Regions from separate parts of the Arthrobacter sp. SDR-2R genome, predicted to be linked through region 1. Evidence: predicted binding sites of a transcription regulator. Region 1 holds the regulator's gene; each other region holds the start of a gene.
The links. The regulator HrcA, encoded in region 1, represses chaperone genes, less so after heat shock. The targets are predictions, from matches to a motif close to TTNGCACTCGNNNNNNNCGAGTGCNAA.

Region 1 (9,282 bases):
GAACCGAGAGCACGTCGGTGGCACCCGGTTCGTCCATCAGTTCAATGTGCAGCTTCTCCATGGCCGGCTCATCCACGAGGAGGATGGAAAGTTCGGCCTGCGGATGAATGTAGAGCTGCTCAAAAATGTACCGCGCCAGTGCCACGAGCTCCGACTCCTCCACCTGGACGCCGGACTCGTTGTTCACCTCGATGCTCACGCGTGTTCCCCCCGTTTTTCCCGGCCGGCTGAATGCTTGAGCCGGCTCCGCTGGGCTTCATCCCAGATGCTGTACGCGTTGACGATGTCCCCGACCAGCCGGTGCCGCACCACGTCGGCGGCATCCAGGACCGAGAAGCTCACGCCGTCGATTCCCTGCAGGATTTCCTCAACGATCCGCAGCCCGGAACGCGTCCCAAACGGCAGGTCCACCTGGGTGACGTCTCCGGTGACCACCATCTTGGATCCGAAACCGAGCCGGGTGAGGAACATCTTCATCTGTTCCGGCGTGGTGTTCTGCGCCTCGTCAAGGATGATGAAGGCGTCGTTAAGCGTCCGGCCGCGCATGTAGGCCAGGGGTGCCACTTCAATGGTGCCGGCCGCCATCAGGCGCGGAATGGATTCGGGGTCCATCATGTCGTGCAGGGCGTCGTAGAGCGGCCGGAGGTAGGGGTCGATCTTGTCGCTGAGCGTGCCGGGGAGGAAACCAAGCCGCTCCCCCGCTTCCACCGCGGGGCGGGTCAGGATGATCCGGCTGACCTCTTTTTGCTGCAGCGCCTGGACGGCTTTTGCCATGGCCAGGTACGTCTTGCCGGTGCCGGCCGGACCAATGCCGAAGATCACGGTGTTGGCGTCGATGGCGTCAACATAGTTCTTCTGGTTCAGCGTCTTGGGCCGGATGGTCCTGCCGCGGCTGGAGAGGATGTCGTGGGTGAGCACATCCACGGGATTCTGCAGTGACTGCGTGCGCAGGAGGGACACCAGCTGCTGCAGCACAGCAGGAGTGATGACCGTGCCGCGGGCCACCAGGCCACGGACTTCCTGCAGGAGCCGCATGATCCGGGGAACATCACCGGCGGGTCCGTTGATGGACAGTTCATTACCCCGGGCATGGAAGTTGACGGCGGGGAACTGCTCTTCGATGAACCGCAACGCCTCGTCATGGCTGCCGAGTGATTGAACCATCTGGTCGGAGTTCTCAAAGAGGACTACTTCAGTCCGGGTGCCGGGCAGGGAGTGCGGGAATTCACCCGGACTGCCTTCGCCCGTATTGAGCCGGCGCTTACCATTTGCTGATTCAGTCATGGTGCTGGCCCGCAGGCCCGTGGTCCCCTCGAAGATCGACATCAATGTTTGCGTTCGCTGATGCCGGCGCCCGTTGGACGGTGCTCCTGGCCCCAGCGATCCCTTTATCTTACGCCAGCGCGGGGCCGGGCCGGATACCAGGCCGCCATGGAGCAGCGGCTGCAACCCGTCCGGAGGGGGCCGGGACGTCCTTAGGTATCAACTTCATATCGGCCTCATATCGTTCCCGTTGCAGTTGTGCCCGCGGAGGCAAAGAGCGGCTGGGCGGCCGCGCCGCTGTGCAATGCTGGAAATCCAGCATCTGCTGGAACACCAGGCCGCCAGGGGGATCGGCCCGCCACGCCAGGAAAGGACAAGGGCAGGACAGTGCCGGAAACCTCTGCGCCCGAAAGGGCAGGACGACCGATGGGCCGTCTGCGCCCCGCCGTCCTTGCAGGAATCCTGGTCCTGGTTCCGGTCCTTGCGGGCTGCACGGCCGAGGGCGGCCCCTCACCCACCGGCACCCTCGCCTCGGTGCCGGCAACGGGCGGCACCATGCCGGACACGCTGTCCACCAGCGCCCCGCTGGAAACCGCACAGTCCTCCAACAAGGCGCCGGTCTACTGGATCGGCCGCAGCGGCGGGAACATCTTTCTTTACCGGGAATTCCGCGACGTCCCTGAACAGGAGAACCCGGTCACCCGCGCCCTGCGGGCCATGATGTCCGAGAAGCCGCTGGACCCTGACTTCTTCACGCCCTGGCAGAACCCGGACAAACTTGCCACCTCAATCTCCGGCAAGGACGTCATCACCGTCGACGTCTCCTCGGACGCTTTCAACAGCAACCTCGATGCCGACATGGCTGCCCGGGCCATCCAGCAGCTGATCTACACGGCAACCGCTGCCGCCGCCAGTTCGGGCCTGATCGACACCGGCCAGCAGATCCGGGTCCGGATCCTCGTGGACGGCCACACGGACTACGTAGCCTTCGGCAAAGTGCAGCTCGGGGCCCTGATGACCCGCGCCGCGGGCCTGGTGGCGCCCGTCTGGATCATTGATCCCCAGGAGAACGCCGAAGTGCCCGGCGGGAGCGTGAAGATCACCGGCCGCAGCACATCTCCCGGGGCGAAGCTCCGCTGGCAGATCCTGCAGTCTACGGACGGCGGCAGCAAAGCACCGTTCCTGGCGGGTGAAACCACGGCTGCGTCCGAACAGGGGCAGGCCGGCGTCTTCACCCTGGCCCTGAACCTTCCGCCGGGCGATTACATGCTGCGGGTGGCCCAGGCCGGCTCCGGCGGGGAACCGGACCGGAACGAGGACACGAGGTCCTTTAAGGTCCGGTAGCCGTCCACCGGCCGAGGACGTCGCTGGCAAGCACGACGGCGGCCGGGCCGGCCGTGGAGGACCGCAGGACATGGTGCCCCAGGAGGGCGGTCACGGCGCCCTTATCGCAGAGTTTGGTTACCTCCCGCTGGCTGATGCCGCCCTCCGGACCGACGATGAGCAGGATTTCCCGGGGTCCGGAGCCTGCTTTCCCTTGCCATGTTTCAAGGACGGTGCGCAGCGGCCGAACGGCGTCCTCATGCAGGATGACAGCGAGGTCGGCAGCTTCCACGGCAGCGGAAAGCCCGGCAGTGTCGACGGCGGACCGCACTTCGGGGATCCAGGCGCGCCGTGCCTGCTTGGCGGCCGCGGCCACTGAGGATTCCCATTTGGCATGGGCCCGGGCTGCGCGGTCGCCCTTCCAGCGGACGATTGACCGTTCGGACTGCCAGGGTATGACGGCGTCGATGCCCAGTTCCGTGGCCGTCTCGATGGCCAGCTCGTCGCGGTCCCCCTTGGCGAGGGCCTGGACCAGCACCAGCCGGACGTCCGGCCTGTCTTCGACGGTCAGCGTCCCGCATTCCACCTCGAGTGCGGAGGGAGCGGCGGACACCACCTTCCCGGTCATCCGGGTGCCGGCGCCGTCGACGATGTCCACCGCTTCGCCGGGAGACAGCCGTTTGACGGTGACGGCATGCCGCGCCTCCGCCCCGTCGAGGACAAAGAGTTGGCCGGCCGCCATCCCGGCCAGCGAACCGGGGGGCGTGAAGAAGACGGGGTTACTCACCGCTACAGGTTACCGAGCCGGTCCCGGAGCTTGGCGAACATGCCGCCGCTGGCAGCGAGCTTGCCCTCGGTGATCTGTTCACCACGGAGCTTGGCCAGTTGGCGCAGGAGGTCCTCCTGCGCGGGGTCGAGCTTGGCCGGGGTGTCCACCTGGAGGTGGACCTTCAGGTCGCCGCGGCCGTAGCCCCTCAGGTGGGTGACGCCGAGGCCGCGCAGGGTGATGATCTCCCCCGACTGGGTACCGGGCTTGACGTCGATCTCCTGCGTGCCGTCGAAGGTTTCCAGGCTGACATCCGTGCCCAGGGCGGCTGCCGTCATGGGGATGTGCAGGGTGGCGTGCAGGTCGTCGCCCTCCCGCACGTAGGTGGCGTCATTGTTGACGCGGATCTCCACGTACAGGTCGCCGGCCGGACCGCCCGCGGGGCCGGCCTCGCCCTGGCCGGAGAGCTGGATCCGGGTTCCGGTGGCCACACCGGCAGGGACCTTGATGGTCAGCGACCGGCGGCTGCGGATACGGCCCTGGCCGCTGCACTCGTTGCAGGGATCCTTGATGACGGTGCCGAAACCTTCGCAGGTGCCGCAGGGGGCGGCCGTCATGACCTGGCCGAGGATGGAGCGGACGGCCCGCTGGACCTGTCCGCTGCCGCCGCAGATGTCGCAGCGTTCCGGATGGGTGCCGGGGCGGCAACAGGATCCGTCACAGGTGGGGCAGACCACGGCGGTGTCCACTTCGAGTTTCTTGTTCACGCCGAATACGGCGTCGCGGAGGTCGATCCGTACGCTGATCAGGGCATCCTGGCCGCGGCGGACACGGGAAGCGGGACCGGACGTGCCGCCGGCGCCGAAGAAGGTGTCGAAAATGTCCTGGAACGCGAAGCCCTGGCCCGCGTAGCCTGCGCCGCCGAAACCGTTGTCGGTGCCGTTCTCATTGCCGGTGGTGTCGTAGATCCGGCGCTTCTGGGGGTCCGAAAGCACCTCGTAGGCGTGAGTTACTGCCTTGAACCGTTCCGATGCGTCCGCACCGGGGTTTACGTCCGGGTGTAGGGTGCGGGCCAGCTTGCGGTAGGCCTTTTTGATTTCTTCACCCGTCGCTTCGGGTGAGACTCCAAGGACGTCATAGTGGCTGCTCAAAGTTCGTATCTCTTCCTTGTTGTACTGCGTTCAGTTGGGCGGCCCAGCTCTTGCTTTCCGGCCGAAGCGCGCTCCGGCGGCCAAGAGTCAGGGCCCCAAAATCCTGGAAAGGTAGCGCGCCACTGCCCTGACGGCGGCCATGGTGGTGGGGTAATCCATCCGGGTGGGCCCGAGGATGCCTACTTTCGCCGAGCTGTCCGGACCGTAGGCAGTGGCCACCACGGAGGCCTCGGCAAGGCCGTCGTACGGGTTCTCCCGTCCGATGCTGACAGCGACGCCGCGGTGGTCCTGGGCCATTTCGCTCAACAGCCGCAGCATCACCACCTGTTCCTCCAGCGCCTCGAGCACCGGGCCGATGCTGAGGGGGAAGTCGACGTTGGACCTGGCCAGGTTGGCGGTGCCGGCCATGACCATCCGGTCCTCCCGACTGTTTTGCGCCAGGCCCTCCAGCCCGAGCGCCAATGCGTGTGCCGCCTGCCGCTGCGGGTGCGGGGTGGCGGCGACGACGGCGGGCAGCGCCTGGGCCAGTTGGCGCAGCGGTGTTCCGCCCAGTGCACCGAGGAACCGGGTGCGCAGTTCAGCCAGTGCGTCGTCGCCAAGGTCCTGCCCGACGTCGATCACCCGCTGCTCCACCTTGCCGCTGTTGGCGATCAGGACGACGAGGACCTTGCGCGGGGCGAGCAGGACGAATTCGATGTGCCGGACCAGTGCCCTGCTCAGGTGCGGATACTGCACCACGGCAACCTGGTTGGTCAGCTGCGACAGCAGCCGGACGGTCCTCTCCAGCACGTCGTCGAGGTCGTCCGCGCCTTCGAGCAGGGACTGGATGGCGCGGCGTTCGGCGGCCGAGAGCGGCTTGACAGCCGAGATTTGGTCCACAAAGAGCCGGTAGCCCTTGTCCGTGGGAATCCGGCCGGCACTGGTGTGCGGGGCGGTGATCAGCCCCTCGTCCTCCAGTGCGGCCATGTCATTGCGGATGGTGGCGCTGGAAACACCAAGATGATGCCGCTCCACCAGGGCCTTGGACCCAACCGGCTCGCGGGAGTGGACGTAGTCCTCCACGATGGCCCGCAGTACTTCCAGCTTGCGTGGCTCGCTCACTCTCCACCTCCATCCATGGTTCGGGGCGCATGCCCCTCCCGATGCAACCCAGGGTTAGCACTCGACATGCCTAAGTGCTAACAGTCTATTATGCCTCGGCCCGTTGTTAGCATTGGTACCGCTCCGGGCGAAATTGCGGAGTTGAACACTAGCGCTAGGCGGATTAAATCCATGGATTACCGGAATTGGGGCCCACGCGGCATATCCGCTCCCGCACGGACGGAACTGCCTGAGGTCCCCGTGGAGCGCGGCATGGTGCTCGAGGAAGTGCAGTCAGGCTGGGTGGGTGCCGTGACCCGGGTGGAGAAATCCGGCGGCATGCATGTGGTGGCGCTGGAGGACCGCAGGGGAAAATCGCGTTCCTTCCGCCTTGGGTTCGGCTTCCTCCTGGAGGGCCGGCCGATCCGGCTGATGCCACCCGCCCCCCGGCCGGCCGCTGCCGGTCCCGCGGCGGGCAGGACGGCCTCGGGGTCCGTTCGGGTCGCCGGACAACGCGCCCAGGTGGCCAAGGCCAGCCGGATCTGGGTGGAAGGCAAGCACGACGCCGAACTGGTGGAAAAGGTCTGGGGAGACGACCTCCGGGTGGAGGGCATCGTCGTCGAGCCCCTGCACGGCATTGACGACCTTGCCGCAGCCGTCGCGGACTTCAGGCCGGGGCCCGGCCGCCGTCTTGGCGTCCTGGTGGACCACCTGGTTCCTGACTCCAAGGAGTCCCGCATCGCGGATGCCGTCATGGCCTCCCCGGGCGCCGCCGGCAACGTCCTGATCGTCGGTCACCCCTACGTGGACGTCTGGCAGGCGATCCGGCCCGCTGTCCTTGGCATCGACAAATGGCCGGCCGTGCCCCGCGGGCAGGACTGGAAGACGGGGATCCTGAAAGCCTTCGGCTGGCCCCACGCCACCAAGGAAGATGTCGGCCTGGGATGGCAGAAGCTGCTGGGCGCCGTGCGCACGTACGCGGACCTCGAAGCGTCGCTGCTGGGCAGGGTCGAGGAAGTCATCGATTTCCTGACCGTGCCGTGAAGGGCGGACGGCGTCCCGGGAACCAGTATTCTTGGTAGTGCGGTTCCTTGTTTCCTGAGGCACTGCGCACCGCGCCGGAATTGTAGTCAGCACCACTTGCACCTTCGAAGGAACAGACTGTGGCAGAAAACGCACGTGATCACAGGGACGGCCAGGGCCGTTCCGAGTACCATGGCGTCCCCGCCAACGCCCTGCCGCTTACGGCCAGCGAAGACCGCCAGTGGGCGACGCTGGCGCACTTCGGCGGGATCCTGGGGTGCGTCCCCTCGCTGCTGATCTACTTGATCTTCCGTGACCGCGGGCCATTTACCGCCCAGGAATCCAAGGAAGCGCTGAACTTCAGCCTGCCGCCCACCATCGCCGCGGTGCTGGCCAACATCCTGGTGTTCGTCCCCTACGTCGGGAACATCTTCGCGGTCATTGCCACGCTGATCTGGGTGGCGCTCACGTGCTTCTCCGTCGCGGCAGGGATCCACGTCAACCGGGGCCAGCCGCACCGCTACCAGTACAACCTGCGCTGGATCAAGTAAGGGCAACTGCCCGCGGGCCGGCTCTAGTCCGGCAGGATGCGGCGGACCACTGCGTCTGCCAGGAGCCTGCCCTTGAGGGTCAGGACCAGGCGTCCGCGGAATGCGGCAGCAGGATCAACCAGGCCGGCTGCGATCAGTCCGGCCACCTCGTGGCGTCCCCCGGCACTCAGCGTTGAGACATCCAGTCCCGACTGGAGGCGGGCCTCCAGCATCACCCGCTCCAGGTTCCTTGTTTCCGCGTCCAGGGTTTCCCTGCCGGCGGCGGGCGAAAGCCCCTGCGACAGCCGGTTCGCGTAAGCGGACGGGTGCTTGACGTTCCACCAGCGGACCCCGCCCATGTGTGAGTGCGCGCCCGGGCCGATGCCCCACCAGTCGTCACCCCGCCAGTAGGCGAGGTTGTGGCGGCAGGCCTGCTCCGGAGTCCGCGCCCAGTTGCTGACCTCGTACCAGCCAAGTCCGGCTTGGGTGATCAGCTGGTCGGCGAGCTCGTACTTGTCGGCGTGGTCGTCGTCGTCGATTCCCGGGACTTCGCCGCGGCGCATCTGCGCGGCCAGCTTGGTGCCCTCCTCAACGATCAGCGCGTAGGCGCTGATGTGGTCCGGCCCGTAGGAAAGCGCCGTTTCGAGGGACTGCCGCCAGTCGGCCAGCGACTCCCCCGGCGTCCCGTAAATAAGGTCCAGGCTGACAGCCAGTCCTGCCTCGCGCGCCCACTGCACCACCTGCGGCACCCGGCTGGGCGTATGGGTCCGGTCCAGCACCTTGAGCACGTGCGGAACCGCGGACTGCATCCCAAAGGACACCCTGGTGAACCCGGCGTCCTTGAGGACGGCAAGGGACTCCGGCGTGACGGAATCGGGGTTGGCTTCGGTGGTGACCTCGGCGCCGTCGTCAATGCCCCATTGGTCGATGGCGGCCCGGAGGATCAGGGCGAGGTCATCGGCCGGCAGCAGCGTGGGCGTGCCGCCGCCAAAGAAGACGGTGCTGAGCTTCCGGTCCGGCAGCCCTGAACGTGACAGCACAGCAGCCGCCAGCGACACCTCGGACACGGCGGTCTGGGCGTATGCGTCCTGGGACGCTCCGCCGCCAAGTTCCGTGGCGGTGTAGGTGTTGAAGTCGCAGTAGCCGCAGCGCACAGCGCAGAACGGGATGTGGACGTACAACCCGAAAGCCCGGGCCGCCGCACCGTCCGCTGCCTGGGCAGGCAGCAGACCGTCCGACGGCGCCGGGTCGCCGAGGGGAAGAACGCTGGGCATCAGCGGGTCCCCCGCTGTGCGGTGGTCACTTCTTCTTGGCCTTGTCCTTCGATTCGTCGGTGGTCAGGGCGGCGATGAACGCTTCCTGCGGCACCTCCACTGTGCCCACCATCTTCATGCGCTTCTTGCCTTCTTTTTGCTTCTCCAGCAGCTTGCGCTTCCGCGAGATGTCACCGCCGTAGCACTTGGCCAGCACGTCCTTGCGGATGGCGCGGATGCTTTCGCGGGCGATGATCCTGGAACCGATCGCGGCCTGGATGGGCACTTCGAACTGCTGGCGGGGAATCAGTTCGCGCAGCTTGCCGGTCATCATCACGCCGTAGGCGTACGCCTTGTCCCGGTGCGTGATGGCGCTGAACGCGTCCACCTGTTCGCCCTGGAGCATGATGTCCACCTTCACCAGGTCGGCGGCCTGCTCGCCGTCGGCCTTCCAGTCCAGCGAGCCGTAGCCCCGGGTCTTGGACTTCAGGATGTCGAAGAAGTCGAAGACGATTTCCGCCAACGGCAGGCGGTAGCGGATTTCCACCCGGTCCTCGGAAAGGTAGTCCATGCCGCCCATGACGCCGCGGCGGGACTGGCACAGTTCCATGATGGCGCCGACAAATTCGTTGGGGGCCAGGATGGTGGCGGAGACCATGGGCTCGCGTACCTCGGCGACCTTCCCGGTGGGGTACTCGCTGGGGTTGGTCACCCGGACCACCTTCTTGTCCTCCAGGGTCACCTCGTATTCCACGTTCGGTGCGGTGGAGATGAGGTCGAGGTTGTATTCGCGCTCCAGGCGTTCGCGGGTGATCTCGAGGTGCAGGAGACCCAGGAAGCCCACGCGGAACCCGAAGCCGAGGGCAGCCGAGGTTTCCGGTTCGTACACCAGC
Region 2 (10,027 bases), 710 kb from region 1:
TGGAAGCGGTGAGGGTGACGGCTGACAGGGCGAGTGCCGCCGAGCCGCACAGCAGGACGAATCCCTGCACCGCTGCCGCCATTCCGAACACGGCGCTGGCCCAGCCCAGGCCGAGGACCGGCACGGCGCTGCCCAGGTAGGTGATGACGTACACGGTGCTGATGATCTGCGCGTGGCGTGCCGGCTCCACCTTGCCCGCCACCTCGTTGAAAACCATCCGGAAGGCCATGCCCTGCCCCAGGCCGGCGGTAACGGCAGCCCCAACGAGCAGCAGTGGGCTGTGCCATGCGCCGGCGGCTCCCAGCAGGATGACGGAGACGCCCAGGACGGCCAGCCCCGCAGGCACGGCCAGGCGCCCGCGCAGGGTCACCAGCTGGCTCAGGGCTGACGCCCCCAGCGGCAGGCCGGCCAGCACGCCGATCAGTGGCCGGGAGTCCGTGCCCAGGACCTGCGCGAAGTAGCCCGGGGCCAGTGACAGGGAGAAGCCAAACACGGCAAAGCTCAGGAAGCCGACGCCGGACGCCAGCCAGAAAGCGCCCCTCGCCTGCCGTGAAACGGAGGGACGGCGCGGGGCAAGGACGTGCAGCGGGCGGGACACTGCCGGCACCATGATGGCCGGGCGTGCGCGGATCAGGTACAGCGGGACAAGGAGCGCGGCCAGCAACAGCGAATGGACGACGTACGGAGCCGTGGTGGCACCGGGAAGCAGCGACAGCAGTCCGCCGATGACGGGACCCGCCGCTACGCCCCCCGAGGAGGCCAGCAGCGTAAAGCGCGATGCCCACTCCGGCCGGGACGGGAGCAGCTCGCGAAGGGCTGCCGCGCTGGCCCCCGTGGCGAGCGCAACCGCCATTCCCTGCAGCGCCCGTCCGGCGCACAGGGCAGCCAGCGTGCCCGCTTCGGCGAAGATCCAGCCGCCCGCCAGTCCGGTCAGGACAGCGACCAGGAGGGCGGCCCGGCGGCCGATATGGTCCGACCAGTGCCCGGCGAGCAGCAGCGTCCCCACCAGGGCCAGGACGTAGCTGGCGAAAGCCGCCGTTACGTCGAGGCTGGACAGCCCGAGGTTGGCCTGCAGCAGGGGGTACAGCGGGGTGGCAAGGTTGGCGCCCACCAGGAGCATGAAGATGACCGCGCCGGAAATCACCAGCCGCGCCGTAGTGGTGGCATTCCATCCGCTGGCCGTGGCCGGGCGCATGCGCAGTTCGCTGAAGACCGTCATTGTGCCGCCTTAGGGGTCGCCGCGGCGGGTGGTCCTTGTGGGAGCCCGGCGCGGATACAACTGTGATGGTTCAAGAATGCGGTACCGCTGCGCCATATCTTTCGACCTTGCAGGGATAATTGAGCAAAATCATCAACTTATGGATCCACGAATGATGGAGAGTGACGATCTTGAACAAACTGGACCCCACGGACCTGAAGATCCTGCTGGCCCTCATCCGGGATCCCCGCATCCAGATCGGTGAGCTGGGCGAGTCCCTGGGCATCGCCCGCAACACGGCCCAGTCACGGGTTCGCCGCCTGCTGCGCAGCGGGGTGCTGCGCCCGGGCGGGCGCGAGGTTGACCTGGAGGCGGTGGGCTATGACGTGGTGGCCTTTGTGACCATTGAGGTCTCCCACCGGGAGCTGGACGGCGTCGTGGCAGCACTGCGGCTCATCCCGCAGGTCCTGGAAGTCCACGAGATCTCCGGCCGCGGCGATGTCTGGTGCCGGGTGGTGGCCACGGACACCCACAACCTCCAGTCGTCCCTGCGGCAGGTCCTGCGGATCAAGGGTGTCATCCGGACAGAGACCGTGCTGGCCCTGCACACCCATATCCCCTACCGGACCGAGCCCCTCATCAGCGGCCTGAGCAGTGCCGCAGCCCCGGCGGCTAGGATTTCCTGAATGACCATCATCGATAACGCCGTCTACGTCAACGGCGTCCGCCATGCAGAGCCCGACAGTCTTGAGCAGACCTTTGAGACCCTGTCCCTGCATGGCGGCATGGCATGGATCGGCCTCTACCGGCCCACGGCGGAGGAAATGGCGGCCGTGGCCAGCGAGTTCGGACTCCATGCCCTCGCAGTGGAGGATGCTGTTTCGGCCCACCAGCGGCCCAAGCTGGAGCGTTACGACGACAACCTTTTCACCGTCCTGCGGCCCGCCCGGTACGTGGACGAGGACGAAACCGTGGAATTCGGCGAACTCCACGTGTTCACCGGGAAGAACTTTGTGGTGACGGTGCGGCATGCGGAAACGGCAGGCGTTGCCAGGGTGCGGCAGCGGCTGGAGGGGCGGCCTGATCTCCTGCGGCACGGGCCCGAAGCGGTGCTGTATGCCCTGCTGGACCGGGTGGTGGATGACTACGCCCCGGTGGTGGCGGGGCTGGAAAACGACATTGACGAGATCGAGGACCAGCTGTTCAGCGGCGATTCCTCCGTGTCCCGCCGCATTTACGAACTGGCCCGGGAGGTCATCCAGTTCCAGCGCGCCATCCACCCCCTGCCCGAGATGCTGGACCAGTTGAAGCGCGGCTTCGAGAAGTACGAAGTGGAAAGCGAGCTGCGGCATAACCTGCGTGACGTGGAAGACCACGTTGAGCGGGTGATTTCCCGGGCGGACTCCTTCCGGGACTTGCTGCAGAACGCCCTGACCCTGGACGGGACACTGACAGCCAACCGGCAGAACGAGGCCAGCGCCGAGCAGAACGAACAGGTCAAGAAAATCTCGTCCTGGGCGGCCATCCTGTTTGCGCCCTCATTCGTGGCCGGGATCTACGGCATGAACTTTGACAACATGCCCGAACTCCATTGGTCCTTCGGCTACCCCCTGGCGCTGCTCCTCATGGTGGCTGCCGGCGGCCTCATGTACGGCATCTTCAAGAGGAAGGGCTGGATCTAGCGGGGCGGGATCACCGTCGCGGGCAGCCGTCCGGTGGCCAGCGCCACCCGCATATTGCCCACCGCGTGCACCATGAGGGAAACAACCAGGAATGCCACCAGAACCTGGCCGGTGGAACCCAGCACCCTCACCCATCCGCCATCGAGGGTTGGGTCAAGGAAGTCGTACACGTACCATCTCAAGGCCGCCCCGGATCCACGAAAACGCAAGGAAGGCCACCGGGTAGCCCAGCCAGGCAAGGGGCCGCCACCAGGGACCTCGGACCGTCCGGGTGACGAGAATCCAGTCAAGCGCCGCCACCAGCGGGGCCAGGCGGTGGTGGGCAACCTGCGGCCAATACAAATCCCATGTCCACCACGGCTCTTCCGGCGGAGCCACGAGCACGATGTAGATGATGCCCGTCATGACCATGTACAGGACCAGCGCGCCGAACATCTGGTCCCACCACAGCGGCGGCCGGCGTCGTCGCAGCACCCCTGAAATGATCAGGACAAGCCCGAAGACAAGATTTCCCTGCACAGTGAATTCCGAATACAGCTGCGGGACATCCACGTCGTTGCCGGGCAGGGTGGCGTCGAAGGTCTTTTGCACGATTGCGGCCAGCACGACAAGACCGACGCTGATCCGGGTGGCCCGGATCCACGGGCGGTCGGGGTGCAGGGCACGGTTGATGGCAAAGTTGCGCACGACCGGCGGAGCCAGCTGTGGGGGGTGCCCTTCCTTCTTCGTGAGGCTCATGGAGCAAGGATCACGCCGGCAGGTGGAAAAAGACAGGGTCCTTCGACCGCTAACGCCCACCGCCCACCCGGGCCGGTGACAGCCGGTCCGGGCAGGCGGTGACGGTCAGGCGTTGGTTCTGCGCTTCAGCCAGCCCCAGACGCCGGTGGCGACGAAGAGGACCAGGCCGATGATGGCGAGCCAGAGAAGGCCCTTCACGACGAAGCCGACGATGGACAGGATGAGCCAGAGGACAAGAAGTCCGATGATGATTCCCATGAGGCCCACTCTAGGCCCCCACCCATCCGATCGGGCCTGCATCCGGGGGCGTTTTGCCTATGGGAACGGTAACGCGTCCCGCGGTTCCGTCCACCACCACTGTTTGCCCGTTCACGAGGGTGCGGGTTGCGGACCTACCTTCCAGCTCACTGCGTTTGGCGGCGCGGGCCAGCACACGCCGGCGGTGCCGCTCCTTCTCCGCCGGCGGCAACGCCCCGCCGTCGGGCATTGCCGCAAAGTTCCTCGAAGCGCAGGTGAGTGACATCCGTGGGCCCGGCCAGGACACCGGCTTCCGTGAGGCGCCCTCCCAGCGTATGCGGCGGCACCGGAAAGCCTCCGCGCAACAGTTCGCCCAGGTTGGCGCCCTTGCCGCCAGCCAAGGCCACATCCAGGGCCCCCTGACGATGTCCCGCCCTCTGCTCCCTACAAGCCAGGCCCAGGAACCGTGGTGCACAACCAGGGGCCCCAGGCGCCCTTTGCCCGGTCTGCGGAAGCGGCTCGTTGCATCAGGGCCACGGGAAGGGACGAGCGAGGGAAGGATCCGCGGAGTCCGCCCGCGGACAGGAATCGCCCCGGCGGTGGGCACCTGCGTTTGAAAAGGAAGGCAAACCAGGTGTTCTGGCTCTGGCAACACGCCTGCAAATGGTGGAGCTAAGGAGATTCGAACTCCTGACCTCTTCGATGCGAACGAAGCGCTCTACCAACTGAGCTATAGCCCCGGAATCGGCCGCAACCTGCAAGGCGTTCCAGGATGGTGCGGAACCGGTGTCCCTAGGCTACAAATTTTCCCGGCCCAACGCCAATTGACGCTCCGGCCGCCCGCGGGACCCCAAGGCGCCCCGCCCAAACTTTACGCGCGCCGGCGCTGAAGAACGTCGTCGAGGTTGCTCAGCGCGCTCTGCGCCTTGGTCAACTGCTGATCGGCCACCTGCTGTGCTTCCGCGGACTCCGCTGCCTGCACCCCGGCAGCGCCCTGCTTCAGGGACGGCTTGCCAACTGCCTTGGGCGCCTCAGGAAGTTCAAGAGGCTGCGGCTCCGGGCGCTTTGCCTTGGCTGCGTCCACGTAAATGGGCTTGGGGACTTCCACCGGCTCCCAAGGGGTTCCCGCCGGAGTGGCCGGGGCCGCCTCTGCAGCACTGGTATCGCCGGCAGCCACCGCGACGGCGAGGGCTGCTTCACGAAGCTCAACTGCCGTGAGCCGCTTGATCCCGGACTGGCCTGCCTCGGCATCGAAAAGCGGGCTGTCCGGCCGCGCGGGGGCGGCCTCAGGTTTTGGGGGAATCGCGTCGGCCGTCTCCGGGCGGCGTGCAGGCGCACTCATGGCCGAGCGGAACGCAGCATTGACCTTTGCCTTGCGGTCGCGCACGGCGAGCATACGCAGCAGCGCCACCGACCCGACAGTCAGCACCGTGCACAGGATCGGAAGGGCAGGCGAACCGATGCCAAAGGCAGCCAGGATCCCGGAAATGAATGCAGTGACAAGGGAGAGCAGCCCCACCAGGGCCAGCGCGGTCCGGCCGTAGCGGATGCGGAGCCGGGCCGGAGGGGGGGTGCTGGCAGCGCCGGCACCGGGTGACGGACTCTTCCTGGGTTCCATGGCTTTCTCCTGCTGGGCGGCGACGTTCAAGACCAGGCCGGCGTGCGGATCCGGCCCCTCATCGGCGGGGGCGTCTGCCAGGAAGTCGACGGCAGGCTGGAACTGGTGCCGGCGGTTCCGGAGGACGTAAGGGGCAACCCATACAATCCAGAGCGCGACGGCAACCACGAGGATCACTGAGCTGCTAAGGGGGAAGTCCACACTCAAAACCGTATGAGCATCATGCCTGCTCAGGCCGCATTAGCCCCGGTGTGTCGTGCCCCCTCTGGCAAACCGTTGGATTTATGACCGGCGCGAGGCCAGCCAGGGGCCCAGCAGGCCCTCCGGGACTTCTTCCGCGGTGAGGGCGAAGGAACGGTGGTCGGCCCATTTGCCGTTGATGTGCAGGAAACGGGGCCGGTACCCCTCGTCCCGGAATCCCAGCTTTTCCACCACCCGCAGGCTGGGTCCGTTCTCGGGCCGGATATTGATTTCCATCCGGTGCAGGCCGAGGGTCCTGAAGCAGTGGTCCGTCACCAACGCCACGGAGGTGGGGGCGATCCCCCGTCCAGCCCGTGCCTGGTCAACCCAGTAGCCAAGGGTTGCCATCATGGCCGAACCCCACACGATTGACGACACGGTCAACTGGCCCACGATGGCGGGGCTGCTGAGGCCCGGCCTCCACTCGGTAATAAGGAAGGGCAAAGCTGTGGCCTGCGCGGCCTGCACTTTGAGCGACCGGACCATGTGCCGGTAATCGGGCAGCCCACCGCCCGGATCCGGATTGGAGGCCTCCCACGGCTGCAGCCACTCACTGTTACGAGAGCGCACCTCCATCCATTCATTCTTGTCGCGGTACCGGATGGGCCGCAGGACCAAGTCGCCGCACTCCAGGGTGACCGGCCAGATGGGACCACTGCGCATGGCGCTAGCGGGAAAGGTCCGAGGTGAAACCTGGCAGCCATTCCCGCAGGCCCGGGCCCAGGTCGTCGCTGTCGATGGCGAGCTGGATGCAGGCCTTGAGGTAGCTGAGTTTGTCGCCGGTGTCGTAGCGCCGGCCCCGGAACACGACCCCGTACACCCCGTGCCCTTCACCATCACCGGAGGCAAGTTCCTGGAGGGCATCCGTCAACTGGATTTCCCCGCCCCGGCCCGGTTCGGTGTGTTCAAGGACTCCGAAGACGGCGGGGTGCAGGACATAACGCCCGATCAGGGCCAGGTTGGAGGGCGCTTCCTCGGGTGACGGCTTTTCCACCAGCCGGTTGACGCGGACGTAGTCTTCGCCGTCGATGTCCTGGATGTCCGCACAGCCGTAGGCGCTGATCTCCGACGGCTCCACTTCAATCAGGGCGACGACGGACCCGCCGGTTTTGGCCTGGACGTCAATCATCGTGCTGAGCAGTTCGTCGCGGGCGTCAATCAGGTCATCTCCCAGCAGGACAGCGAAGGCTTCGTCACCCACGTGCTGTTTTGCGCGGAGCACCGCATGGCCCAGGCCGTGGGGGTCGCCCTGCCGGACGTAGTGGATGTCACCCAACTGGCTGGCCGCCTGGATGGACGCCAGCTTCTCCGTGTCCCCTTTGTCCTCGAGCGTTGACTCAAGGGACGGCACGCGGTCGAAGTGGTCTTCCAGGGCCCGCTTGTTGCGGCCGGTAATCATCAGGATGTCGTGGAGGCCCACGTGGACGGCTTCCTCCACCACGTACTGGATGGCAGGCTTGTCCACGACGGGGAGCATTTCCTTGGGCATCGCCTTGGTGGCTGGCAGGAACCTGGTGCCCAGGCCCGCGGCGGGAATGACGGCTTTGCGGACTCTGGGGTTACTGGTGTTCACCGGTCTAATCTAACGTCAGCGTCAAGCATTTCAGTAACCACCGGAGCGGCAAGCCCGTGCCGGTGCGGGAAGAACCTCCCAATACGGGGCATTGCAGGAAGGACACCATGCTGCAGGAGACCAACGCAGTCAAGGACGGAATCAGGGCCGCCCACCGCCGGCGGCGGGCAGCTCTGACGCCGGCGCAGCTCGAAGCTGCCGGCGCGGCCCTGGCCGTCCATGGGGAAGCATGGGCGGGGACGGTCACAGGGAAGCACGCCTCGATAGCCTGCGTGTACCTTGGCGTGGGACACGAACCGCCCACCCTGCCCCTGATCAACGCCCTGCATCGCAGCGGCCATCAGGTACTGCTTCCGGTGTGCGAGGAAGGCCGGGAATTGAGCTGGGTGTTCTGGACGCCGGAGACCAGCTTCGAGCGCAGCAAATATGCACCAATCCTGGAGCCCACGGGGCACCGTCACGGGCCGGAAACGGCCGGTGGCGCAGCGGTGCTCTTTATTCCGGCCACCGCAGTGGACCTCGCCGGCAACAGGATCGGGCAGGGCGGAGGCTACTACGACAAATTCCTGGGGCACCTGGCTACGGCAGGGAAGGAAATTCCCCTGGCCGCTGTTATCTACGATGACGAATTGCTGCCCGCCGGCCGGATACCGGCCGAGAAGTTCGACCGACCGGTCCCGGCCGTCCTGGCCCCGTCCGGATACCGGCCACTGGCGGGCAGCGCCTGAGCCCGTCCATTCGGGCACAGTGATAGAATTAGCACTCAGGCCCTGCGACTGCTAACGGTTTACCCGGCGGCAGCACGGGACCTCTCGTTTGCCAAGAGGAGGAGCACTAGTGCCAACATATGCTTACGCCTGCAAGGATTGCGGCCACGCCTTCGACATTGTCCAGTCGTTCTCGGACAGCAGCCTGACGTCCTGCCCGGAATGCGAGGGCACGTTGCGCAAGAAGTTCAACAGCGTCGGTGTCGTCTTCAAGGGCTCGGGTTTCTACCGCACGGATTCCCGCGATTCCAAGGGCAGCTCCGTCTCCCCCGCACCCGCAGCGACGCCCGCTGCCACCCCCGCCGCGTCGACGCCGGCAGCAGCTGCCGCCAGCTAAGCAGCCCAGGACTTTACGACGGCGGCCGGACGCTCCCTGCGTCCGGCCGCCTTTGTCCACATAGCCGCCGTCCAGGCTCCCGTGCCGCTTTGGCGTCACCTAGCGTGGGCGCATGCCAGTACTCTTCCGACGTCGCCGCGACGGTCTCCGGTTCCCCGGCCATGTCCATGCTGCAGGTGCCCGTAACATCCCCCGCCGCCCCGGACGGCGTCCCCTGCACTCGCGGCTTGCCGGCTGGCTAAGCCGCAACCGACGCCTCGTAGCGGCCCTGCTCTTGTGCGCAGCTGCAGCAATCGCTGTCCAGCAACTCACTCCCGCCCCGCTCACCACCGTCACGGCGCTGGCCGCTGCCCGGGATCTGCCCGCGGGAACACCGGTAACGGCAGCAGACCTGGCCCAGGTCCAGGTGCCGCCCGGGATGGTGGCCGACGGCTTCCTCCGGGATGGATCCGCAACCGCAGGCAAGCAGCTCGCAGCGCCGCTGCGGAAGGGCCAGCTCCTCACCGACGCCCAGCTGCTGGGCCCCGGGCTCCTGGCAGGGACGCCCCCCGGTTCGGCCGCGGTTCCCCTGCGGATGGCGGATGCCTCATCCATCCAGCTGGTCTCCCCCGGCCAGCTGGTCAACATTGTGCTGACATCAGGCAACGGGTTCGACCAGAAGGGTCCCTCTGAGGTCCTGGCGTCTGCCGTCCCGGTGCTGTGGACCTCGAACAACGGCGGCCAAGGGGGTCAATGGCTCGGCACCACCGAGACCGATGGACTGATCGTGGTGGCAGCCACCGCCGAACAATCACTGCGCCTGGCCGGCGCCTCCACCCAGGGCAGGCTGTTCTTCGTCCTGGTCGGGCCGCCCTGACCTCAAGCGTGGCCCGGATGATGTGGGTCAGCCCCAGTGCGGCGGTTTCTGTTCCTTCAACCAGGTATCGTGATCGTCCTCCCGGTCACCCCAGCTGCGGGCGTCGTCTTCCGCCGCCTTGCTCGGGAGGATCTCGTCGGTGCCCCCCGCTGCCGGCCGCGCCCCCGGAGAAGGCACCGGCGCTGCGGAATCCGCGGGAGCGGCACCGCGGTCAGTTCCGGCTGCGGCCCCGCTCCTGTTCGCGCCGCCGTTCTTGTCCAGGTCGTCGTTCCTGTTCGAGCCGCCGTTCTTATCCAGGTCGTCGTTCCTGTTCAGGTCGTTCGTGTTCCGGGTGTTGTTCTCGTTCTGGCGCATGTCTTCCTCGGGCCTGTCTTTCCCAGGCCGGTCTTCTCTCGTCGTGGCACCCGCTTCCCTTGTCCCCTGGGCGCGCCGGCCTTGGCTGACAGCCTCGGAAGGCAGGTAGGAACCACCGGCAGCAGGCGCCCCATCAATTCCGTGAAGTGCGTGGTTGAAGTCATCGTCCAGGAATCCTGTGCTGGACGTGGTCCGGCCCGGAAGCACCATCTTCTCAAGTCCCAGGTAACCGGCGATGCGGTCCGCGCAGGACGAGGGGTCCGTGAAGACCTCGATGGTCCACAGGGGCATGTACCGCCATCCCAGGCGTTCCAGCAGTTGCGGCCGCAGCCTGCTGCGCTCACGCACGCTCATGGTGCGGTACTGGGCCGTGCCGTCGGATTCGATGGCCACGGGCCGCGGGAGGTCGGGGTCGTCCTGGCCCATG
Region 3 (10,027 bases), 1.4 Mb from region 1:
CGCCTTTGCTGTAGTCAAGGGTTTCCACGCCGTGGCGGGCGGCCATTTCACGCCGCTCCGGGACCGGGTCCACACCAATGACCCGGTAACCGCGGTGGATCCCGATCCGGGTGGCGAACTGGCCTACGGGCCCCAGCCCGAAGACCGTCAAGGTGCCACCGGGCTGGACATTGGCGTACTCCACGCCCTGCCACGCAGTGGGCAGGATATCGGAAAGGAACAGGTAGCGTTCATCCGGAAGCTCGCTGCCCACCTTGATGGGGCCATAATCCGCGTGCGGGACGCGAAGGAATTCCGCCTGCCCGCCGGGTACGGATCCATACAGCTCGGAGAAACCGAACAGTGCCGCGCCGGAACCCTTCTCCTTCACCTGTGTGGTTTCGCACTGCGACTGCAGGCCCTGGCTGCACATGAAGCAGGAACCGCAGGAGATGTTGAAGGGAATCACCACGCGGTCGCCCTTGCGGAGGTTGGTGACGCCGCTTCCCACTTCTTCCACGATGCCCATCGGCTCGTGGCCGATGACGTCGCCCTTGTGCATGTATGGCCCGAGGACTTCGTAGAGGTGCAGGTCCGAGCCGCAGATGGCTGTGGAGGTGATCCGGACAATCGCATCCGTCGGTTCCTGGATGACGGGATCGGGTACTTCTTCAACGCTTACCGACCGTTTTCCTTGCCACGTCAGTGCTTTCACAGTCTCCCTTTCACTCTGTCCTGCCGCCGGGCTCTCTCCGGGGGCGTGCGAAGGGCGCCTGCCGGCACCCTTTCTTCGACGCTATCTGTTTTAGGGAAAAAAAGTAAGCATGCTGATGAAAACCTTGTGACCGCCGTCGACTGCTCCTAGCGTAGGAAGGGCAGGCAAAAGACAACGGGAAAGAGGAACGCCATGTCGCTGTACCAGCCGGAACCAGTCGAGATCTCCACCCGCATGCGTCCGGGTGAATGGACGGAAGAAAGCCTGGCTGAGCTGGTCAGCACCTACCGCGCGCGGATCGCGGAAATGGGCGCGCCCGCAGCAGAGGTGGCCACTGACATCGAGCGGAATGACGACGGCTCGGTGAAGGTGGTGGTGTCGTGGACGAAGCCCGCCGTCGCCGGCAACGAGGATTCGGTGCCCGGCGGCCAGCCGTTATGACCGCCGCCAGGCGTGGGTGCCGTCAAGCGGGGTGCTGTCAGGCGTTCGGCTGGAGCGCGAGCAGCCGGCCAATGGCACTTGAGCCCAGGTTTTCCAGCAGGTCGCGCGGTCCCTGGTAGACCTCCGCCGCGCCGGCGTCACGCAGCTGGCCGGCCTGGATTCCACCGCAGGTCACGCCGATGGAAGGGATCCCCAGCGCCGCCGCCGCCTTCATGTCCCATACCGCGTCCCCGACGTAGACAACGTTTGCGGCATCGAGGCCGGTGGCCGCCAGGGCCGCCTCCAGGATGTCCGGCGCAGGCTTGCTTTCCTCCGCATCATTCGCGCTGGTGGCGGCATCGATGAAGGGGTCGGCGTCGAGGACGGACCGCATCACCTGGAGGTCGCGGTCCCTCGCCGAGGATGCCAGGGCCACAGCCAGCCCGCCTGCATGGCACCGGCCTAACAGTTCCTTGGCCCCGTCGAGGGCGCGGAGGGAGGGCCAGTGCGAGGCATACAGCGCGCCGTGGCTGGCCATGATGTCCTCATCCTCGCCGCGGTCGCGGCCGGACGGCAGGAGATTGTCCACCAGCCGGGCGCCGCCCATGCCAACGAGTTGGTGAATGGCCGCCATGGGCACGTCGTGGCCGTACTGGCGGAACGCCCCCCACCAGGCGACGGTGTGGATGTAGGACGAGTCGATCAGCGTCCCGTCAACGTCAAAGAGGACCCCCCGGCGCGGGCCGCCCGGGGGTGGAGTGGAACCCGGCATCAGCTCACGGCTGCCCGTCGTGCCTCCGGCGCTTTCTTCCGCCGGGCCGCCTCCTCCTTGGGGGAGTTGACGGGCCGCACGCGGTCGCGGATGACCGATCCGGCCCCGTCCAGGCTCTTGTCCCGGATCAGGCCGGTGCCGGCAATTTCCCGGGCCATCGCGACGCCCGCCACAGCAGCCCTCTTGGTGGGAAAGGTTACCGAGATGGCCATCAGGTTCCCGCTTCCGTCCATCATCCTGATCCGGTACCCGCCGTCGGGGGCATCAACGAGCTCAAAATATCCGGCCATAACTATCACTCCTCCATCAATCACGGCGCTGTGCTTGGGAGCACTCCATGAGGTATTAGTAAGTATACTTATCTATCCTGCGAAGGAGAAGTTCCAGCCCCGGTCCGCGCCGCCTCAGCGCGAATCCACCCCTTCAGGCGGAATGGGGCTGTCACTGCGCCGAACCGTATCCTGATGCAGCTCCAGGGCGCTAGTCACAAGGGCAAAATGGCTGAACGCCTGCGGCGTGTTGCCCAGCTGACGCCTGGCTTTCACCGCCCATTCCTCGCTTAGCAGCCCGACGTCGTTGCGCAGTTCCAGCAGCCGCTCAAAGAGTTCGCGGGATTCCTCATGGCGGCCCGCCCCCAGAAGCGCCTCCACCAGCCAGAACGAGCACGCCAGGAAGACGCCCTCGTCGCCCGGCAGGCCGTCGTCGCTCTGCTCCGGCCGGTACCGCAGCACAAACCCGTCCTGGGTCAGCTCCCGCTGGATTGCTTCGATGGTTCCCACCACCTTGGGATCATCGGGCGGCAGGAACCCCACCCTGGGAATCAACAGCAGGCTGGCGTCCAGCTCCGGACGGCCGTAGGACTGGACAAACGTATTGCGCTCCGCGTCGAAGCCGTTGGCCATGATGTCCTTGCGGATCTGGTCCCGCAGCAGCTCCCAGCGCTCCACGGGGCCCGGCAGGCCGGACTCGCGCACACCCTTCACCATCCGGTCCGCAGCCACCCACGCCATGACCTTGGAGTGGGTGAAGTGCCGGCGCGGCCCACGCATCTCCCAGAGCCCGTTGTCCGGCTGGTCCCAGATGGTTTCAAGGTGCTCCATCAGCGCAATCTGCACGTCCCAGGCCTCGTCCGTATGCGTCAGCAGCGAGTTCCGGGTCAGCGCCAGGCAGTCAAGGACCTCACCCCATACATCCAGCTGGAACTGCTCAGCCGCCGCATTCCCGATCCGCACCGGTACCGAGTTCTCGTAACCCTTCAGCCACGGCAACTCCATTTCCGGCAGCCGCCGCTCGCCATGGATCCCGTACATGATCTGCAGGTCGGCGGGGTCGCCGGCCACGGCCCGGAGCAGCCAGTCCCGCCAGGCAGCGGCCTCCGCGGTGTAGCCGGCCGCCAGCAGCGCCTGCAGCGTCATGGCGGCATCCCGCAGCCAGCAGTAGCGGTAGTCCCAGTTACGCTGGCCGCCCGGCTGCTCCGGCAGCGACGTTGTGACGGCCGCGACGATCCCGCCGGTTGGGCCATACGTCAGCGCCTTGAGCGTTATCAGGGAACGGACCACGGCCTCCCGGTACTTGCCCTTGACGGTGCATTGCGAGGACCAGCCCCGCCAGAATGCAAAGGTGCTGTCAAGGACTACTTCCGCGTCCACGGATACCGGGCGTCCCACATGGCTGGGCGCCCAGGTCAGCACGAAAGGTACCTTTTCGCCTGCATTCACGGTGAAGTCGCTGACAGTGTGCATGTTCTCGCCATGCAGGGGTGCCGGAGTGACCAGGTAGACGGCATCCGGACCGGCGATCGCGTGCAGCCCGCGCTTGTCCTTGCGCACCCACGGAATGATGTGCCCGTAGTCGAACCTCAGGACCAGTTCGCCGTGCATCCTGACGCTGCCGCTGATGCCTTCCACAATCCGGACGATGTCAGCGACGGAATCACGCGGCGGCATGAAATCGGTGATGCGCACGGTTCCGTCCGGCGTCTCCCACTCCGTATCCAGGATGAGGGTGCCCTCGCGGTAGCTCCGGCGGGTGCATTCGCCCCCTCTTTCCGGAGCCAGCAGCCAGCGCCCCGAGTCCGGCGTGTCCAACAGCGAATTGAAGCAGGCAGGGGAATCGAACCTCGGGAGGCAGAGCCAGTCGATCGAGCCTTCCCTGCTGACCAGGGCTCCGGTCTGAAGGTCGCCAACAACGGCATAATCTTCGATTCGCGCCATGACATTACCCTGCCACACCCGGGCCCGAACGGAAGGGGAAGCCCGGTGTAGCCTGAGGCAAATGGGAATCCACATCGGCACCTCCGGCTGGAGCTACGACCACTGGGAGAACGTCCTGTACCCGCCCGGGCTGCCCGTGCGGGACCGGCTCCAGTGCTACGTCGCCGAATTCAGCACGGTGGAACTGAACGCCAGCTTCTACCGCTGGCCCAGGGATACCACCTTCGCCGGATGGAACAGGCGCCTGCCGCCCGGGTTCGCCATGTCCGTCAAAGCTCCCAGGGGACTCACGCACGCGCGGAAACTGTATTCACCGGAAGTCTGGGTGGAGCGGATTGCCCGCTGCTGGCACGAACTGGGGGACAAACGTGCCGTGCTCCTGGTCCAGCTGCCGCCCCAATTGGAGCGCGACGACGCCAGGATGGACTACTTCCTCGCTGCGGTTCCGCCGTGGATCAGGGTTGCCGTGGAGTTCAGGCACCCGAGCTGGGACTGCCCTGAGGTGTTTGCCCTGCTGGAGCGGCACCAGGCCGCCTACTGCATCATGAGCGGCGCCAACCTGCCCTGCATCCTGCGGACCACCGCCTCCTTCGCATATGTCCGGCTGCACGGACCCGACCACCAGCACCTCTACGGCGGCTCCTACTCGGACGCCGACCTCCACTGGTGGGCCGACCGGATCCGTGAGTGGGACGGCGCGGGCATCGATGTCTACGCGTACTTCAACAACGACGGCGGCGGGAACGCCGTGTGGAATGCCCGGACCCTGCGCGCGATCCTCGGCAACGGCTGATGCCCGCTGCCGCCCTGTGGCAGAGTGGTGGCATGGACTCGGCCCCGCAGAACCCCGACCAGGACACGGCACGCCCACCCCGGCGGAACACGAAGGGCCGCACCGCCCTGTCCGGAAGCCAGTTCTTCCGGCTGGCACACCGGTTGTCGGACGCGGTCAACGACGTCCGGATCCAGCTCGCCAAGCGGTGGAAGTTCGTGCCGCAGACCATCGCGTACCAGGGTTATGGCTCCACCACCCGGGTGCGCGTCCTGGGCAGGGTACTGCTGACACAGAAGCCGCCGCCCGGAAGCAAGGCCGAGCACGCGGCCAGGAACGGCAACCAGAACATCCGCGGCTGGCGGGCGTTCACGGGGGTGCCGTTGCAGTTTTCCGACGTCGAAATCACCATCGGTGATGTGGTCACCCACGTCACGGCGGACCGGGGCGGGCTGATCGACACCGAGGTGGACGTGCAGCTGTCCCCCGGCTGGCACACTGCCGTGCTGCGGGCCGAGGGAACCGAGCCGGCGGAGGCACTGATCCAGGTGATCGCTCCGGGCGTGCAGTTCGGCATCGTCTCGGACATCGACGACACCGTCATGGTGACCGCCCTGCCCCGGCCCTTCCTGGCCCTGTGGAACACCTTCGTGCTCAGCGAACGGGCGCGCATGGCCACTCCGGGGATGGCCGTGCTGCTGGACCGGCTGACCATCGAGCACCCTGAAGCCCCGGTCATTTACCTGTCCACCGGCCCCTGGAACGCGGCCCCCACCCTGGCACGGTTCCTGACCCGCAACATGTACCCCAAGGGCGCGCTGCTGCTCACGGACTGGGGACTCACCCAGGACCGCTGGTTCCGCAGCGGCCAGGACCACAAGCACCGCAACCTGGAGCGGCTGGCCCAGGAATTCCCGGACATGCGGTGGCTCCTGATCGGCGACAACGGACAGCATGACGAGGCCATCTACTCCGCCTTTGCCGCCGAAAATCCGGACAAGGTTGCAGCAATCGCCATCCGGCAGCTGTCCGTCAGCGAATCCGTGTTCGCCGGCGGCCACTCCGAGGACGGCGACCACACCACCTCCCGCGTGCCGTGGATCTACTCGCCCGACGGCGCCGGCATCGCCAAGCAGCTGGCCATGCTGGACCTGCTCCGGGGCTGAACGGCTCCCGGCTGCGCAGCCTTACTGCGCGTTGGCACCCAGGGGTGCGCCGTCGTCGGGCAATTCACTGTCCAACAGCTCCGGAACCGCTGCCTGCGCGATGGCCGCCCCGGCCGCGGCAGCCAGGTCGCGTTCCTCGATGAGCTCCTGGAACCAGAAGTAGGACGCCTTGGGTGTGCGGTCGAGCGTTTCGAAGTCCACGTGCAGGAGGCCGAACGGCTGGTTGTAGCCGGCGGACCACTCGAAGTTGTCCAGGAAGGACCACACGTAGTAGCCGCGCAGGTCCACGGATTCGGCCACCCCACCGGGCGCCGTGGCCCGGAGCGCGGTTTCAAGGTGGTCTGAAATGTACTTCAGCCGCCGCTCGTCCGGGATGAACCTGGTGTTGGTGGACTTGTCCCGGACAATGATGTCCTCGAAGCTGGCTCCGCCCTCGGTGATGATCACGGGCGGCAGGTTGGGGTACCGCTCGGCCATCTCCTTCAGGGCCACGGCCATGTACTCCGGCTTGACCGGCCAGCCGTATGCGGTGACGTCCGCTTCCGGCCACGTCTCCACGTGGAAAGGCGTAGCGCCGTTTCCGGCCGCGCTGAGGTCGCTGCCCATGGCCTCGGCCATGCTGGCCGGCACGGCGCCGTTGCCCGGCCCAACGGCCACCTTGGTGGGCATGTAGTAGTTGAGCCCGTAGAAATCGAGGGGCTGGGAAATGATCTCCATGTCCTCTTCGGGATGTTCGAAGGAGCTGAAGAACTTGGCCGCGCGGATGAGGTCCGGGTACCTGCCCGTCAGGACAGGGTCCGCGTAGAGCCGGTTCTGCCCCAGGTCCATAAGCCCCGCGCTGATCTTGTCCAGCGGGTTGATGGAGTTGGGCACCATGGGTGAGTAGACGTTGGTCATGCCGATTTCGCCGGGCACCCGCGCCGCGCGAAGGGCCTGGACGGCGAGCCCGTGGCCCAGCAGCTGGTGGTGGACCGTGGGGAAGGCACCCAGGGCCAGCTCCTTGCCTGGGGAGTGCAGCCCCAGCGAGTAGCCGTTGGCGCTCACCGTTGCCGGCTCGTTGATGGTGACCCACCGGGCCACCCTGTCACCGAAGGCATCGGCCACGAGCGCCGCGTACTCCCCCAGCCGGTAGGCGGTGTCCCGGTTCATCCAGCCGCCGGCCTCATCCAGTTCCAGGGGCGTATCCCAGTGGTAGATGGTGGCCATGGGCGAGATTCCGTTGGCCAGGAGCTCGTCCAGGAGCCGGTCATAGAACGCCATGCCTGCGCGGTTGGCCGGGCCGGTGCCGCCCGGCTGGATGCGCGGCCAGGAGAAGGAGAACCGGTAGGAGTCAACGCCGAGCTGCTTCAGGAGGGCCACGTCCTGCGGCATCCGGTGGTAGTGGTCCGTGGCCACCACCGGGCTGTGGTCCTCAACGATGGCACCGGGCCGGGCAGCGAACCTGTCCCAGCCCGCCGGCCCCCGTCCATCCTCGTCCAGCGCCCCTTCGATCTGGAATGCTGCGGTTGCGACGCCAAGCGTGAACCCCGGGGGGATGAGCGCTGCGAGGTCCTTGGCGGTGATGTGCATTGGGGTCCAGCCTTTGGTCACGGTAGTTAGGGTACGTCCCAGAATGTCACAGCGGAGGTCGGCTGACGAGCAGCAACTCCGCTCCCGGCGCCGGCAACTACTGGGTGCCGAACAGGAACTCCTTGGCGTGCGCCACTGCCTTGCGGAAGGCATCATTCCGGAGCGTCACCAGGTGTTCCGTGTCGTCGTCGGACGGCTCCAGGTAGCCGGTGTACCCGGGCCGCAGGACCCAGATGTCCCCGCCCGGCGGGAGGTAGAACACGCCGAAGGAACGCTGCTGCCTCTCATCGGCGGTCCATACCGGAACCACCGCCAGCGCAGCACCCGTGGTGGGGTTGATCCACTGTGCCCGCGGCAGAGGCTGTTCGTGCGCCTCCGGGTCCAGGAAGGGCGCGGTTCCCTCGCCCCACCGCTGCTCAAAGCGTTCGAAGAATGCAGGAATGAGGTGTGAATCGTAGCGCCGCCAGTCGCCCATGCAGTTTTCCGCCTCCTTGGATCAATGGCCCAGGGCCTGGATCAGGACCAGGGCCCGCTTTCCCACCGCACCGGGGTGACGCGGATGGGAGGTCCGGACTGCCCGCCACGGCTGCGGACTTTCCGGACCGGAATGTTGGTGGGCGCAGCTGCCGCCAGCTTCCTGTCGTAGTCGGCGCGGCGCCCGGGGTCACGCAGCACGTTAAACGCCTGCATGATCCGGAGAAGTTCCTCCCCCTGTGCAGTGTTGCCCTTCTCCGCCGTCGTATCCCCCATGGTCTCCATGCCTTCGTAAGCCCGCCCGCCGTCCATATCCGGATGGTGGGTGCGCATGAGGGCGCGGTAGGCATGCGAGATTTCCTGGCGGCCGGCGTCCCGGCCTACGCCCAGGATGGCGTAGTAGTCGGGGAGATCAGTCATCCTGCCTCCTGTTTCGCCGGCGCCCCGCCCGGAGGGCCAGGGGCGCCGGCACGAAAGCATGGTCCTAGCTGCCGATCTGGTGCTTCTCGCCCTGCTGGGTCTGGATCTCGATCTTGCGCGGCTTGGCCTGCTCGGCAACCGGAATCCGCAGGGTCAGGACACCCTGGTCATAGCTGGCCTTGATGTGCTCGGTGTCCAGGGTGTCACCCAGGATCAACTGGCGGCTGAACACGCCCCGGGGACGCTCAGAGGCCACGAGCTCCACGTTGGGCTGCGTGGGGTCCTTGCGCTCCGCCCGGACGGTCAGGACGTTCCGCTCAACGTTCAGGTCCAGGGAATCCACGTTCACACCGGGAAGGTCGAACGCCACCACGAATTCCCCGTCTTCCTGCCACGCGTCCATGGGCATGGCTGCCGGGCGGGCGGAGGTTCCAAAGACCTGCTGCGTGAGCCGGTCCAGCTCACGGAACGGGTCCGTACGCATCAACATCATTTCCCACTCCTTTAGCTTCCAGGTGCTGGATCTGCAGCTACCCACCACCTCCTTTAATCTATGGTGGTGGATATAGATTTTTTATAGCACTCGTGCAAAACTGAAGCAAGGTACCAGCGGAAGCGATTTTTGGGAGAAAGAATGGCGGATCCTGAAGCAGGTCGGGCTGGCCGCTCCCCCGGTTCACGGGCCCTGTACGCCATCTCGGTGGCGGCGGAGCTCACGGGAACCGGACAGCAGAACATCAGGCTGTACGAAACCAAGGGACTGTTGACGCCCTCGCGGACGGCGGGCGGCACGCGCCAGTACAGCGACGACGATATTGCCGTACTGCTGCGGATCGGCGAACTCCTGCAGGAGGGGTTGAACCTGGCGGGCGTTGCGAAGGTACTGGAGCTGGAGGCAGCCAACGTGAAGCTGCACCGGGCACTCAAGCGGGCAAAATCGCGGCCGCAATAAGTGGGCCAGCAAGTGGCCCAGTAAGCGGGATCCGGTTCCCGGACTGCTCCCGGTAAGCTCCTACTCTCCGGTGGATTCGGCCCTTGACAGCTCTCCGGTGATCGGTTCCCCCGGAATCCTGGCCGTCCGCCACGTGTCAAGCGCGATGACCCCGGAGAGGATGAGCAGCGAGAGCGCGAACGACGCCAACGCATCCGTGGGCCAGTGGTAGCCAAGGTACAACCGGCTGGCGATAGCGAGGATGATGCCGATCCCGGCCCCGATGAAGCCGAACACCGCGGCACGCGGGTTCCGGCGCCGGGAGAAAATCAGGTAGGCGCCCACCAGCAGGAAGTCGCAGGCCCCCAGGACGTGCCCGGACGGGAACGAGAAGGTCTGGTCCGCGCCGAACAGCATCTGGTCCACGGGGGGCCGGGAGCGCTGGACGATGTGGAGGATGATTTGCGAGATGATCACTCCGGTCAGCATCGCGGAGGCGAGCAGGATGGGGCGCCAGGCGTGCTTGGCTGCGAATCCCCAGACAAGGATCACCACCAGCACGATGATGGGCAGCGCGATGGGGCCGAAAATCACCG

Region 2: the regulator HrcA is predicted to act here: its motif matches at 8,043-8,069, upstream of AC3ANU_RS08740 (FmdB family zinc ribbon protein).
Region 3: the regulator HrcA is predicted to act here: its motif matches at 9,077-9,103, upstream of AC3ANU_RS05435 (Hsp20/alpha crystallin family protein).

The regions. Positions count from the first base shown of each region.
Region 1 covers NZ_CM173231.1:2,586,048-2,595,329, reverse strand. Annotated here, with positions in the region: gene ybeY (rRNA maturation RNase YbeY) at 1-199, opposite strand, end outside; gene AC3ANU_RS12075 (PhoH family protein) at 196-1,284, opposite strand; gene AC3ANU_RS12070 (GerMN domain-containing protein) at 1,690-2,607, shown strand; gene AC3ANU_RS12065 (16S rRNA (uracil(1498)-N(3))-methyltransferase) at 2,594-3,373, opposite strand; gene dnaJ (molecular chaperone DnaJ) at 3,376-4,503, opposite strand; gene hrcA (heat-inducible transcriptional repressor HrcA) at 4,591-5,604, opposite strand; gene AC3ANU_RS12050 (DUF3097 domain-containing protein) at 5,776-6,627, shown strand; gene AC3ANU_RS12045 (DUF4870 domain-containing protein) at 6,747-7,157, shown strand; gene hemW (radical SAM family heme chaperone HemW) at 7,181-8,410, opposite strand; gene lepA (translation elongation factor 4) at 8,436-9,282, opposite strand, start outside.
Region 2 covers NZ_CM173231.1:1,871,456-1,881,482, reverse strand. Annotated here, with positions in the region: gene AC3ANU_RS08795 (MFS transporter) at 1-1,219, opposite strand, end outside; gene AC3ANU_RS08790 (Lrp/AsnC family transcriptional regulator) at 1,390-1,884, shown strand; gene corA (magnesium/cobalt transporter CorA) at 1,885-2,880, shown strand; gene AC3ANU_RS08780 (hypothetical protein) at 2,877-3,050, opposite strand; gene AC3ANU_RS08775 (Pr6Pr family membrane protein) at 3,034-3,618, opposite strand; gene AC3ANU_RS08770 (hypothetical protein) at 3,724-3,876, opposite strand; tRNA gene AC3ANU_RS08765 (tRNA-Ala) at 4,520-4,595, opposite strand; gene AC3ANU_RS08760 (hypothetical protein) at 4,727-5,650, opposite strand; gene AC3ANU_RS08755 (GNAT family N-acetyltransferase) at 5,756-6,376, opposite strand; gene galU (UTP--glucose-1-phosphate uridylyltransferase GalU) at 6,381-7,286, opposite strand; gene AC3ANU_RS08745 (5-formyltetrahydrofolate cyclo-ligase) at 7,394-8,014, shown strand; gene AC3ANU_RS08740 (FmdB family zinc ribbon protein) at 8,124-8,390, shown strand; gene cpaB (Flp pilus assembly protein CpaB) at 8,503-9,246, shown strand; gene AC3ANU_RS08730 (AAA family ATPase) at 9,274-10,027, opposite strand, start outside.
Region 3 covers NZ_CM173231.1:1,172,325-1,182,351, reverse strand. Annotated here, with positions in the region: gene AC3ANU_RS05485 (zinc-dependent alcohol dehydrogenase) at 1-694, opposite strand, end outside; gene AC3ANU_RS05480 (hypothetical protein) at 887-1,135, shown strand; gene AC3ANU_RS05475 (HAD family hydrolase) at 1,173-1,886, opposite strand; gene AC3ANU_RS05470 (hypothetical protein) at 1,886-2,176, opposite strand; gene AC3ANU_RS05465 (glycoside hydrolase family 15 protein) at 2,291-4,099, opposite strand; gene AC3ANU_RS05460 (DUF72 domain-containing protein) at 4,161-4,892, shown strand; gene AC3ANU_RS05455 (App1 family protein phosphatidate phosphatase) at 4,925-6,037, shown strand; gene AC3ANU_RS05450 (glycoside hydrolase family 1 protein) at 6,059-7,606, opposite strand; gene AC3ANU_RS05445 (hypothetical protein) at 7,704-8,081, opposite strand; gene AC3ANU_RS05440 (J domain-containing protein) at 8,123-8,500, opposite strand; gene AC3ANU_RS05435 (Hsp20/alpha crystallin family protein) at 8,565-8,990, opposite strand; gene AC3ANU_RS05430 (MerR family transcriptional regulator) at 9,135-9,452, shown strand; gene AC3ANU_RS05425 (phosphatase PAP2 family protein) at 9,513-10,027, opposite strand, start outside.